DNA from 3 places in the Shimwellia blattae DSM 4481 genome. Region 3 is predicted to be linked to each of the others. Evidence: predicted binding sites of a transcription regulator. Region 3 holds the regulator's gene; each other region holds the start of a gene.
The links. Region 3 encodes Fur, which represses iron uptake genes when iron is present. Its sites were predicted from a motif close to ATAATAATGAGAACNACTATCAA; they were not measured.
Positions count from the first base shown of each region.

Region 1: the regulator Fur is predicted to act here: its motif matches at 1,559-1,581, upstream of fes (enterochelin esterase).
Region 2: the regulator Fur is predicted to act here: its motif matches at 1,266-1,288, upstream of efeU (iron uptake transporter permease EfeU).

Region 1 covers NC_017910.1:1,436,314-1,439,595, forward strand. The annotation lists gene EBL_RS06635 (TonB-dependent siderophore receptor) at 1-1,383, opposite strand, end outside; gene fes (enterochelin esterase) at 1,637-2,857, shown strand; gene EBL_RS06645 (MbtH family protein) at 2,875-3,093, shown strand; gene EBL_RS06650 (enterobactin synthase subunit F) at 3,093-3,282, shown strand, end outside.
Region 2 covers NC_017910.1:2,506,244-2,509,525, reverse strand. The annotation lists gene putP (sodium/proline symporter PutP) at 1-1,156, shown strand, start outside; gene efeU (iron uptake transporter permease EfeU) at 1,341-2,174, shown strand; gene efeO (iron uptake system protein EfeO) at 2,200-3,282, shown strand, end outside.
Region 3 covers NC_017910.1:2,767,980-2,771,261, forward strand. The annotation lists gene ybfF (esterase) at 1-141, shown strand, start outside; gene ybfE (LexA regulated protein) at 274-570, shown strand; gene fldA (flavodoxin FldA) at 727-1,257, shown strand; gene fur (ferric iron uptake transcriptional regulator) at 1,557-2,006, shown strand; gene EBL_RS13015 (beta-N-acetylhexosaminidase) at 2,091-3,282, opposite strand, start outside.

The DNA of each region.
Region 1 (3,282 bases), 1.3 Mb from region 3:
GACCACGCTGTGGTGGTCATAACGCAGCGCCGGGGTCAGCATGGTGCTGTCGGTCAGCTCAATATTGTCTTCAGCAAACAGGGAGAAGATCTGCGCCTGGCTATAGGGGCTGCGGTTGGTACTGCTGATACCGTTAACGCTGCCGCCAGCCAGTGTCTGGGTGTTTGAGGCGTTATCCTTCATTTTCTGCTGGTTCCACTCAGTCCCGAGGGTCAGGTTCTGGTTAAACAGCAGATCAAAGGGCAGGCTGACCTCACTGTGCAGCATCACATCGCTGAGGTCTATCTGGCTAAAGTTGTCGTTGGAGAAGATCCCCTCCGTACCGCCCGCCAGGCCCTCATTCATGCGCGAGTTACGGGTGCGCTCATACTGTGCCCAGGTGTTGGTGGAGACGCCATTATCCCAGGCGCCGGTCCAGGTCAGGGAGTAGGTCTGGCGATACATACGGTTGGTTTCGTCGCCATATTTTTCCTTAACCAGTGCGTTGGTGTTGGTGTTCTGGGTATCCCCGGCGTAGAGGTTGCCCTGGCGGGTGTAACCCGTTTCAAAGGCCAGGGACTGCATCGGGGCGAAGTCCCAGCGCAGCTGGCCGTTAATGTTTTTATTGATAACCCCTTCACGGCCGGCGGGCATGGTATCGGCGTAGATCCCGGTTCGCTCAGACTCGTGACCGGCGTTGATATTGCGCCCGTCGGCCTGGGTTTTGTCCAGATCGCCCCACAGCCGGAAGCTGACATCCCCGCCCAGCGGCCCGGTCAGGCTGAAGTTGGTGCGCTTTGTGGCCCCTTCGGATTTGTGCTCCGGAACGTTGAAGTAGCTATTCCAGGTGCCGTGCCACTCCTGGCTGCTGGGTTTGGTGATGATATTCACCACGCCCCCGGCGGCACCGTTACCGTAACGGGCCGCTGCCGGGCCACGGATCACCTCGATGCGTTCGATCATCTCCGGCGGCACCCAGTTGGAATCCCCGCGGGTATCGCGCTCGCCGCGCCACCCCTGGCGCACAGAGTTGCGGCTGGTAACGGGTTTGCCGTCTATCAGGATCAGGGTGTTTTCCGGGCCCATACCGCGAATATCTATCTGGCGGTTGTTACCGCGCTGGCCGGAGGTGGAGTTACCGGTCAGGTTAACCCCCGGCATGGTGCGGATGATCTCCGACACGTCGCGGGCCGGCGGGCGTTTTTTGATCTCTTCTGCGGTAATGGTGGAGACCCCCGGCGCCTGCAGGTTTTGCTGGGCGGCGGTCACCACCAGGGTATCTTCGTGCTCTGCGGTCTGAGTGCTGCCCTCGCTGGCGGGGGTTTCTGCTGCCAGTGTGGGAAGCGCGGTGCCATATAACGCCAGCTGAATCAGCATGGCGAGCGTGCGGTGTTTTTTTGTCATTATCAGTATGCCCTGCTTTTAGCTGCCCCCGGTTGACTCCGTCCCACAGGGAAGAGGGCAGCGATGAGAGAGATAACCCCGGGCAGCCCGCGAAATGTGCCCGGGCCGCCTGGTGTAAGCGAACGCTGATGAAATAATTAGCAGCGTAGTTATCGCGGGCAATACGCTATTGCAAATGAAAATAATTATCAATACTATTGCTGTTAATTTTTTACAATTATAATTATTCTCACAATTTACATGAGGTTAGTTAGTGGATCTCTCTACCGGCTCCGCAGTATGGTGGCAGAATATTCTGCGCCAGGGTGTTCCGTCCGTAACCCCTATTGATTCAGAACACTGTCGGGTAGTGTTTTACTGGCGCGATCCGGCCGGTGACGGGGCCCACTCCCCGGTTAAGCGGGTATGGGTTTGTATTACCGGTGTGACAGACCACCACTCACGCCGCGGGCCGCAAACCATGCAGCGGGTGGCGGATAGCGATATCTGGTGCTGGGAGACCACGCTCAGCAGCCGCTGGCGCGGCAGTTACTGTTTTATTCCCTCCGAACGGGAAGATGACTTCCCCCCGCAGGCTTTTGGCCCGCAGCCAGAGAGCATGGCGTTACGCGAGGGCTGGAGCCGGTTATTCCCCGCCGCGATTGCCGATCCACTAAACCCGGATAGCTGGCGCGGCGGAAGAGGGCACCCCGCCTCGGCACTTCAGCTGCCGGATGCCCCGCCGCAACCGGGCTGGGATGCCCCCAACACACCCCATCAGAAGGCCCGCTGCATTGAGTGGCGCAGCAAACGGCTGGGCAACACCCGGCGGGTCTGGCTGTTCACCACCGGTGATGACGCGCCGCACCAGCGCCCGCTGGCCATCATGCTGGACGGGCAGTTCTGGGCCGAAAGTATGCCCGTATGGCCTGCGCTGCAAAAGCAGACCAACGAGGGGGCACTGCCCCAGGCCCTGTATGTGCTTATCGACATCATCGATTTACCCCACCGCAGCAGGGAGCTGCCCTGCAATCCGGCATTCTGGCAGGCGGTGCGTGAGGAGTTACTGCCCCTGGTGCGCAATCATCAGCGCTGGGCCGAAACCCCGGAAACCACCGTGGTGGCCGGGCAGAGTTTTGGCGGGCTCTCCGCCCTGTATGCGGCGCTGTTCTGGCCGCAGACTTTTGGTTGTGTGTTAAGCCAGTCCGGCTCGTTCTGGTGGCCAACTCGCCGGCCAGACGGCGGACCAGGCTGGCTGATAAACCAGTTATCCTCCGGGCAGGTCAGCGCCGCTGGCCTGAAGATTTACCTTGAAGCTGGCCGCAAAGAGCCGGTTATCCTTCAGGCGCATCAGCGCCTGGTCCCCTTATTACAATCTGGCATCGGTGCCGTTAACTACCATCTGGTCGATGGCGGGCATGATGCGCTCTGCTGGCGCGGAGGGCTGATAACCGGCCTGATGGCCCTGTGGTCACCCGCACGGCAGAAACCCTAATGGTTCAGGAGTCTGGCATGGAATACAGCAACCCCTTTGATGATCCCAACGGGCAGTTTTACATCCTTATGAACACATCCGGCGAATACAGTCTCTGGCCCGACTATTGCCCGCTACCGGCGGGCTGGAACAAGGTCTGCGAGCCCCAACCCCAGGCCCTGTGTGTCAGCTGGCTGGCCGGGCACTGGCAGGCCCTGACACCGCAAACCTGGTCGGCCACAGGGGAGGGGCGCTGATGCAGCAGACAACCGCGTTTCCGCTGGTTGCCGCCCAGCCCGGGATCTGGATGGCGGACAAACTCTCGCCACTGCCCAACAGCTGGAGCGTGGCCCACTTTGTTGAGCTTAACGGTGAGCCGGATGTGGCGTGCCTCTCCCGGGCAATAGTGCTGGGCATGGCGGATGCAGACACCCTGCGGATGCGTT
Region 2 (3,282 bases), 260 kb from region 3:
AGATGGTGCCCGTATTCTGCGGATCATCTCTGCGCTGGTGATTTTGCTGTTCTTCACCATTTATTGTGCCTCCGGTATTGTGGCCGGTGCGCGGCTGTTTGAAAGTACATTTGGTATCGACTACGGCACGGCCCTGTGGTTAGGGGCGGCGGCAACAATTATTTATACCTTTATTGGCGGCTTCCTGGCCGTGAGCTGGACAGATACCGTCCAGGCCAGTCTGATGATTTTCGCCCTGATCCTGACCCCGGTGATTGTTATCCTGGCGGTAGGCGGGTTTGGCGATTCGCTGGCGGTTATTCAGCAAAAGAGCATTGAAAACGTGGATATGCTCAAAGGGCTGAACCTGGTGGCGATTATCTCGCTGATGGGCTGGGGGCTGGGCTATTTCGGCCAGCCCCATATTCTGGCGCGCTTTATGGCGGCAGATTCACACCACACCATTGTTCAGGCGCGCCGTATCTCCATGACCTGGATGATCCTCTGCCTGGCGGGCGCGGTGGCTGTTGGCTTCTTCGGGATTGCCTACTTCGCCAATAACCCGGCACAGGCCGGGGCGGTTAACCAGAACGGCGAGCGGGTATTTATTGAACTGACCCAGATCCTGTTTAACCCGTGGATAGCCGGGGTGCTGCTGTCGGCTATTCTGGCGGCGGTGATGTCCACCTTAAGCTGCCAGCTGCTGGTGTGCTCCAGTGCGATTACCGAAGATCTGTATAAAGCCTTCCTGCGTAAAAATGCCAGCCAGAACGAGCTGGTCTGGGTAGGGCGCCTGATGGTGCTGGTGGTCGCTCTGGTCTCTATTGCCCTGGCGTCTAACCCGGAAAACCGCGTGCTGGGTCTGGTCAGCTATGCCTGGGCGGGCTTTGGTGCGGCTTTTGGCCCGGTGATTTTATTCTCGGTCCTGTGGCCACGCATGAACCGCAACGGGGCCCTGGCCGGTATGATTATCGGTGCTGTGACGGTGGTGGTCTGGAAGCAGTATGCCTGGCTGGATCTGTATGAAATCATCCCCGGGTTTATTTTTGCCAGCATCGGGATTGTGGTGGTCAGCCTGCTGAGCCGCGCACCTTCCGCCAGTATTCAGCGTCGCTTTGCTGAAGCCGATGCCCACTACAACGGCACCGCCGTGAAACAACCTGCCACGGCCGAGTAACCTTACTCCCCGCTGACATCAGACGGACGCACCTACGGGCTGCGTCCGTTTTTTTTACATTAAATATCATTTATTTTTACATTCCCCTCTTGTATTCCTGCTACGCATAATGATAATCGCTATCACTTTCATTTACGCTTTTTTGCGTTTGTTGAGTTTTCTTTTCATTAAAAGGGTATGCGCGATGTTTGTGCCGTTTCTGATTATGTTGCGTGAAGGGCTTGAAGCCGCGCTGATTGTCAGCCTGATTGCCAGTTATCTGCAGCGTACCCGGCCCGGGCGCTATCTGGGGGTCATGTGGGTTGGGGTTATCCTCGCGGTGCTACTGTGCCTGGGGCTGGGGATCTTTATTAACCGGACTACCGGCGAATTCCCCCAGAAGCAGCAGGAGCTGTTTGAAGGGATCGTCGCGGTGGTGGCGGTGGTGATTCTGACCTGGATGGTGTTCTGGATGCGCAAAGTGTCGCGCAATGTAAAAGTGCAGCTGGAGCAGGCTGTCGACAGTGCCCTGCAGCGCCACGGGGGCCACGCCTGGGCGCTGGTGCTGATGGTGTTCTTCGCGGTGGCCCGGGAAGGGCTGGAGTCGGTGTTCTTCCTGCTGGCGGCGTTTGAGCAGGATGTGGGTATCTGGCCGCCCCTGGGGGCGCTGCTGGGCCTGGGCACGGCGATAGTGCTGGGCTTTCTGATTTACCTTGGCGGCGTGCGCCTGAACCTGGCGGTCTTTTTCCGCTGGACCAGTCTGTTTATTTTGCTGGTGGCCGCAGGCCTGGCGGCGGGCGCCATTCGCGCCTTCCACGAGGCCGGTCTGTGGAATGGCCTCCAGGGTGTGGCTTTTGATCTCAGCAATCATCTCTCTACGCATACCTTATTCGGGACGCTGCTGGAGGGGATCTTCGGTTACCAGGAGTCCCCGTCGGTCAGTGAAGTTGTGGTGTGGCTGGCATACCTGCTGCCGGCGCTGTGGTGCTTTTTCTCGCCGTCGCGGCTGGCTGCTCAGGCCGCCGGTAGCGGGCGTTAATATTTTTTATTAAGGGAAGGTCATGATGAAGGTCTATTCACCGAAACTTTTATCGGTTGTGCTGGCTTCAGCTCTGGGATGCAGCGGTTTTGCGGCCAGTGCTCAGGATATTCCTGAGGTGAAAGTCACGGTTACCGATAAACAGTGTGAGCCCATGTCGCTGACGGTAAATGCCGGAAAGACGCGCTTTATTATCCGCAACCACAGCCAGAAAGCCCTGGAGTGGGAGATCCTCAAAGGGGTTATGGTGGTGGAAGAGCGGGAAAATATTGCCCCGGGATTCTCCCAGAAACTGACGGCGAACCTCGCCCCCGGTGAATACGATATGACCTGCGGCCTGCTCAGCAACCCGAAAGGCAAGCTGATTGTTAACGGGGCCGGGGGGAAAGCGGCCAGTGCCGGTGTGCTGCCCCTGGCTGAGCCCATCGCCCGCTATAAAGACTATGTGACCGCCGAAGTGGCGGCCCTGGTTGCCGGGACCAGTGCCTTTACCGCCGCGGTGAAAGCCGGGGATATCGCCAGGGCGAAAGCGCTGTATGCGCCAACGCGCCAGCACTATGAGCGCATCGAGCCGATAGCGGAGCTGTTCTCCGATCTGGACAGCAGTATTGATGCCCGTGAAGACGATTACGAGCAAAAAGCGGCCGATCCGAAATTTACCGGCTTCCACCGGCTGGAAAAAGCCCTGTTCGGCGATAACAGCGTTCAGGGGATGGACACCTATGCGGATCAGCTGAATAAAGACGTTCAGGATCTGCAACAGCGCATTGCGGCGCTGGCGTTCCCGCCGGGTAAAGTGGCCGGCGGTGCGGCAGGGCTTATCGAAGAGGTGGCCGCCAGTAAGATAAGCGGTGAGGAAGAGCGCTACAGCCGTACGGATCTGTGGGACTTCCAGGCCAATATCGACGGCGCCCAGAAAATTGTCAGCCTGCTGCGCCCGCAGCTGGAAAAAGACAACGCGCCGCTGCTGGCGAAGGTCGACACCAACTTTAAAACGGTGGATACCATTCTGGCGAAGTACCGGACCCCGGAGGGCTTTGCCACCTATGACAAGCTGACTGAGGCAGATCGCCGGGCCCTGAAAGGGCCGGTGACGGCGCTGGCCGAA
Region 3 (3,282 bases):
CGCCCGGCTATTTTACGCCAGTTCCCCCAGGCTCAGGCCCACGTGATAGCCGGTACAGGCCACTGGGTTCATGCTGAAAAACCCGACGCGGTGCTGCGGGTGATCCGCCAGTTTCTCGCCGCCGGGCAGGAATCCGCCTAAAAACTCGCCGACTGATTTTCAGATTAGCCTTACGCGTTGGCGCGCCCTGCTCCCTGTTGTATGATGGCGCGCTGATTAATACGCCCGGGCTTAATGCTCCGTCGCCTGTTTCCCCTGGCAATATTCTTTATCATGGCAAAAGAACAAACGGACCGGACGACACTCGATCTGTTCGCAGACGAACGTCGCCCGGGTCGACCGAAAACCAATCCGTTATCCCGTGACGAACAGTTACGCATAAATAAACGGAACCAGCTCAAACGCGATAAAAGCCGCGGGCTTAAGCGTGTGGAGTTAAAACTCAATAGTGACGCCGTGGATGCACTGAACCAGCTGGCAGAGGCACGCAGTATCAGCCGCAGCGAACTGATCGAAACCATGCTGATGGACTTACTCAGCGACACGTTACGCAAGACGCCCTCCCGGTAACAGAGAACCCGTCGTTCCCCGTTATCCGCCCCATGTTGCAGTCTGTGCACAAGGCGGTGATAGCAGTTTCCGCTGCAGGAGCTGTTCTGCTATCATTGACCAATCCATGGCATCAAGCAGCCACCCTATTTTAAGATTCAAGAGGTTATCTTACTCATGGCGATCGCAGGCATTTTCTTCGGCAGCGACACTGGCAACACCGAAAATATCGCAAAAATGATTCAGAAGCAGCTCGGTAAAGATGTGGCTGAGGTGCATGACATTGCTAAAAGCAGCAAAGAAGATCTGGAAGCGTTCGATATTCTGCTGCTCGGTATCCCGACCTGGTACTACGGTGAAGCGCAGTGTGACTGGGATGATTTCTTCCCTACCCTGGAAGATGTTGATTTTACCGGCAAACTGGTAGCGCTGTTTGGTTGTGGCGACCAGGAAGATTACGCAGAATATTTCTGCGATGCGCTGGGCACCCTGCGCGATATTATCGAGCCACGCGGGGCGACTATCGTCGGCCACTGGTCAACAGAAGGCTACCACTTTGAAGCCTCTAAAGGTCTGGTGGATGATAACCACTTCGTGGGCCTGGCTATCGATGAAGACCGCCAGCCAGAGCTGACCCAGCAGCGCGTTGAAGCCTGGGTTAAGCAGGTTTCTGAAGAGATGCACCTGAGCGATATTATCAACGCCTGAGTGGTAGCGCGGCGCTGGCACCCACCCGCCAGTGCCGCCTGATTGTTTTGCCCGATAACAAGAATTGCTACAAGTTTTTAACTTTATATCAGAACGCGGTACAATGACGGTCGCTTTAATGAATGTTTTTTTCTTGTGAAGCAATACTGACATTCGTTTTCTGAAGGCTGTATTTGTGTGATGTTTCGCGGTTTTCATTTATAACCATCGGTTCTATAATGAAACCCATGCATCTTTTGTCGTACCCGCTTTTAACTCCCTCCGGGGGCTAAATCGTTAAGCAACAGGATAACTCCCGCATGACTGACAATAATAACGCGTTAAAGAAGGCTGGCCTTAAAGTCACACTTCCCCGGCTGAAAATCCTCGAAGTGTTACAGGAGCCTGCTAATCATCACGTCAGTGCGGAAGAGCTGTACAAACGACTGATCGATATGGGCGAAGAGATTGGCTTAGCCACCGTATACCGCGTGCTGAACCAGTTTGATGACGCGGGCATTGTTACCCGTCATAACTTCGAAGGTGGCAAATCGGTTTTTGAGCTGACCCAGCAGCATCACCATGACCATCTGATCTGTCTGGATTGCGGCAAAGTGATCGAATTCAGTGATGACTCCATTGAATCCCGCCAGCGTGAAATTGCGGCGCGTCATGGAATTCGCCTGACCAACCACAGTCTGTATCTGTATGGCCACTGCGCTGAGGGAGACTGCCGTGAGGATGAACACGCTCACGACGACTCTAAATAATCACGCTCAGTAAACATAACCGGGTGATACCCGGTTTTTTACCGACAAAAAAACGGTGGCCAGGCCACCGTTTTTCGTTGCGACTCAGCGTACCGTTGTCGCCCGGCTGGTACGTTTACCGTCCGGGCTGACAGTACGCACCATCACCTCACCGCTGACCTGCGGGCGGGCATTATCCTGATAGCGCTGCCACTGCTTTCCGCCATCTACCGAGTATTCAATACCAAGCCCCGGCAGGCTGACATTCGCCGCCAGCACCCCGGCTGCCACCTGCGCCCCTGGCACCGGCAGGCGGTATGCAAGCGTGGTTTTATCCACCTTCGCCAGCTCACGCTGCCCCAGCAGGTTTGCAAAACGCTCCCAGTCCTGGTGCAGCGCTTTGGTATCCACATGGTGCGTGACGCCCCCCTGATACTCTTTACCGGCCTGGAAAGGTTGCTCCCACCCGGCCTGGTGCCAGGCACGCTCCGCCATGGCAATCAGGCGCGGGAACAGGCGATATTCCAGCTCATCGTCTGTGCGCACCACCTCGCTCCAGAGCTGGGCGGAGATCCCGTGAGCGCCCGGCCAGGGTTTGTCTGACTTCGCCGCGAAGGTCATACCGTCGCGATCGACGGAGGTCTCCGCATTTTGCGGCAGGTTATTGGGGGCAAAGCTGAACAGCTTGCGCTCATCGGTAAAGCGTGTTCCCCAGTAATATCCCGGCTCTTGCGGATCCACTTCATAAGGGAAGTCGAGATAGACATAATCCGGGTTAGAGATGGTCACCTCATAGCCTTTGTTCGCCCAGTCATTGACCGAATCCGCCCCGCCCCAGTACAGGGTATCCCAGAAGTTCACCCCAACGCGTTTCGTGGCGAAGGCGCTGGCATCTTTGGCATCTTTGAGGCCGTCCTGCCAGGCCTGCATCTTCTCGATACCGTGCTTATTAACAATCTTGCTCACCTCCACGGCGAACCAGCTCGGCAGGTGCTCCAGATCGGCCACTTTGCCCTCTTTCAGCATGGTCTGGCACACCTGAGACTTCGCCCAGGGCTTGTCCTGTTTGCTGAGATCCAGCTGGCCTTTACCCGCTTCCGGTTTGTTCTTATCCGTATACCCCGGGCCGAGGTAGATATTTTTCGCCTCGTCGCCACCGAAATGCCAGGTCGTCAGCGCCAGCCCGGCCTCTTTGTGCATCTGCTGGATCTCGCCGATCACTTTATCAATAAAGTGGCGCGAGGATTCCAGGCACGGGTTCAGGTAGCCGGTGCGATCGTAAAACTGCACGCCCGTG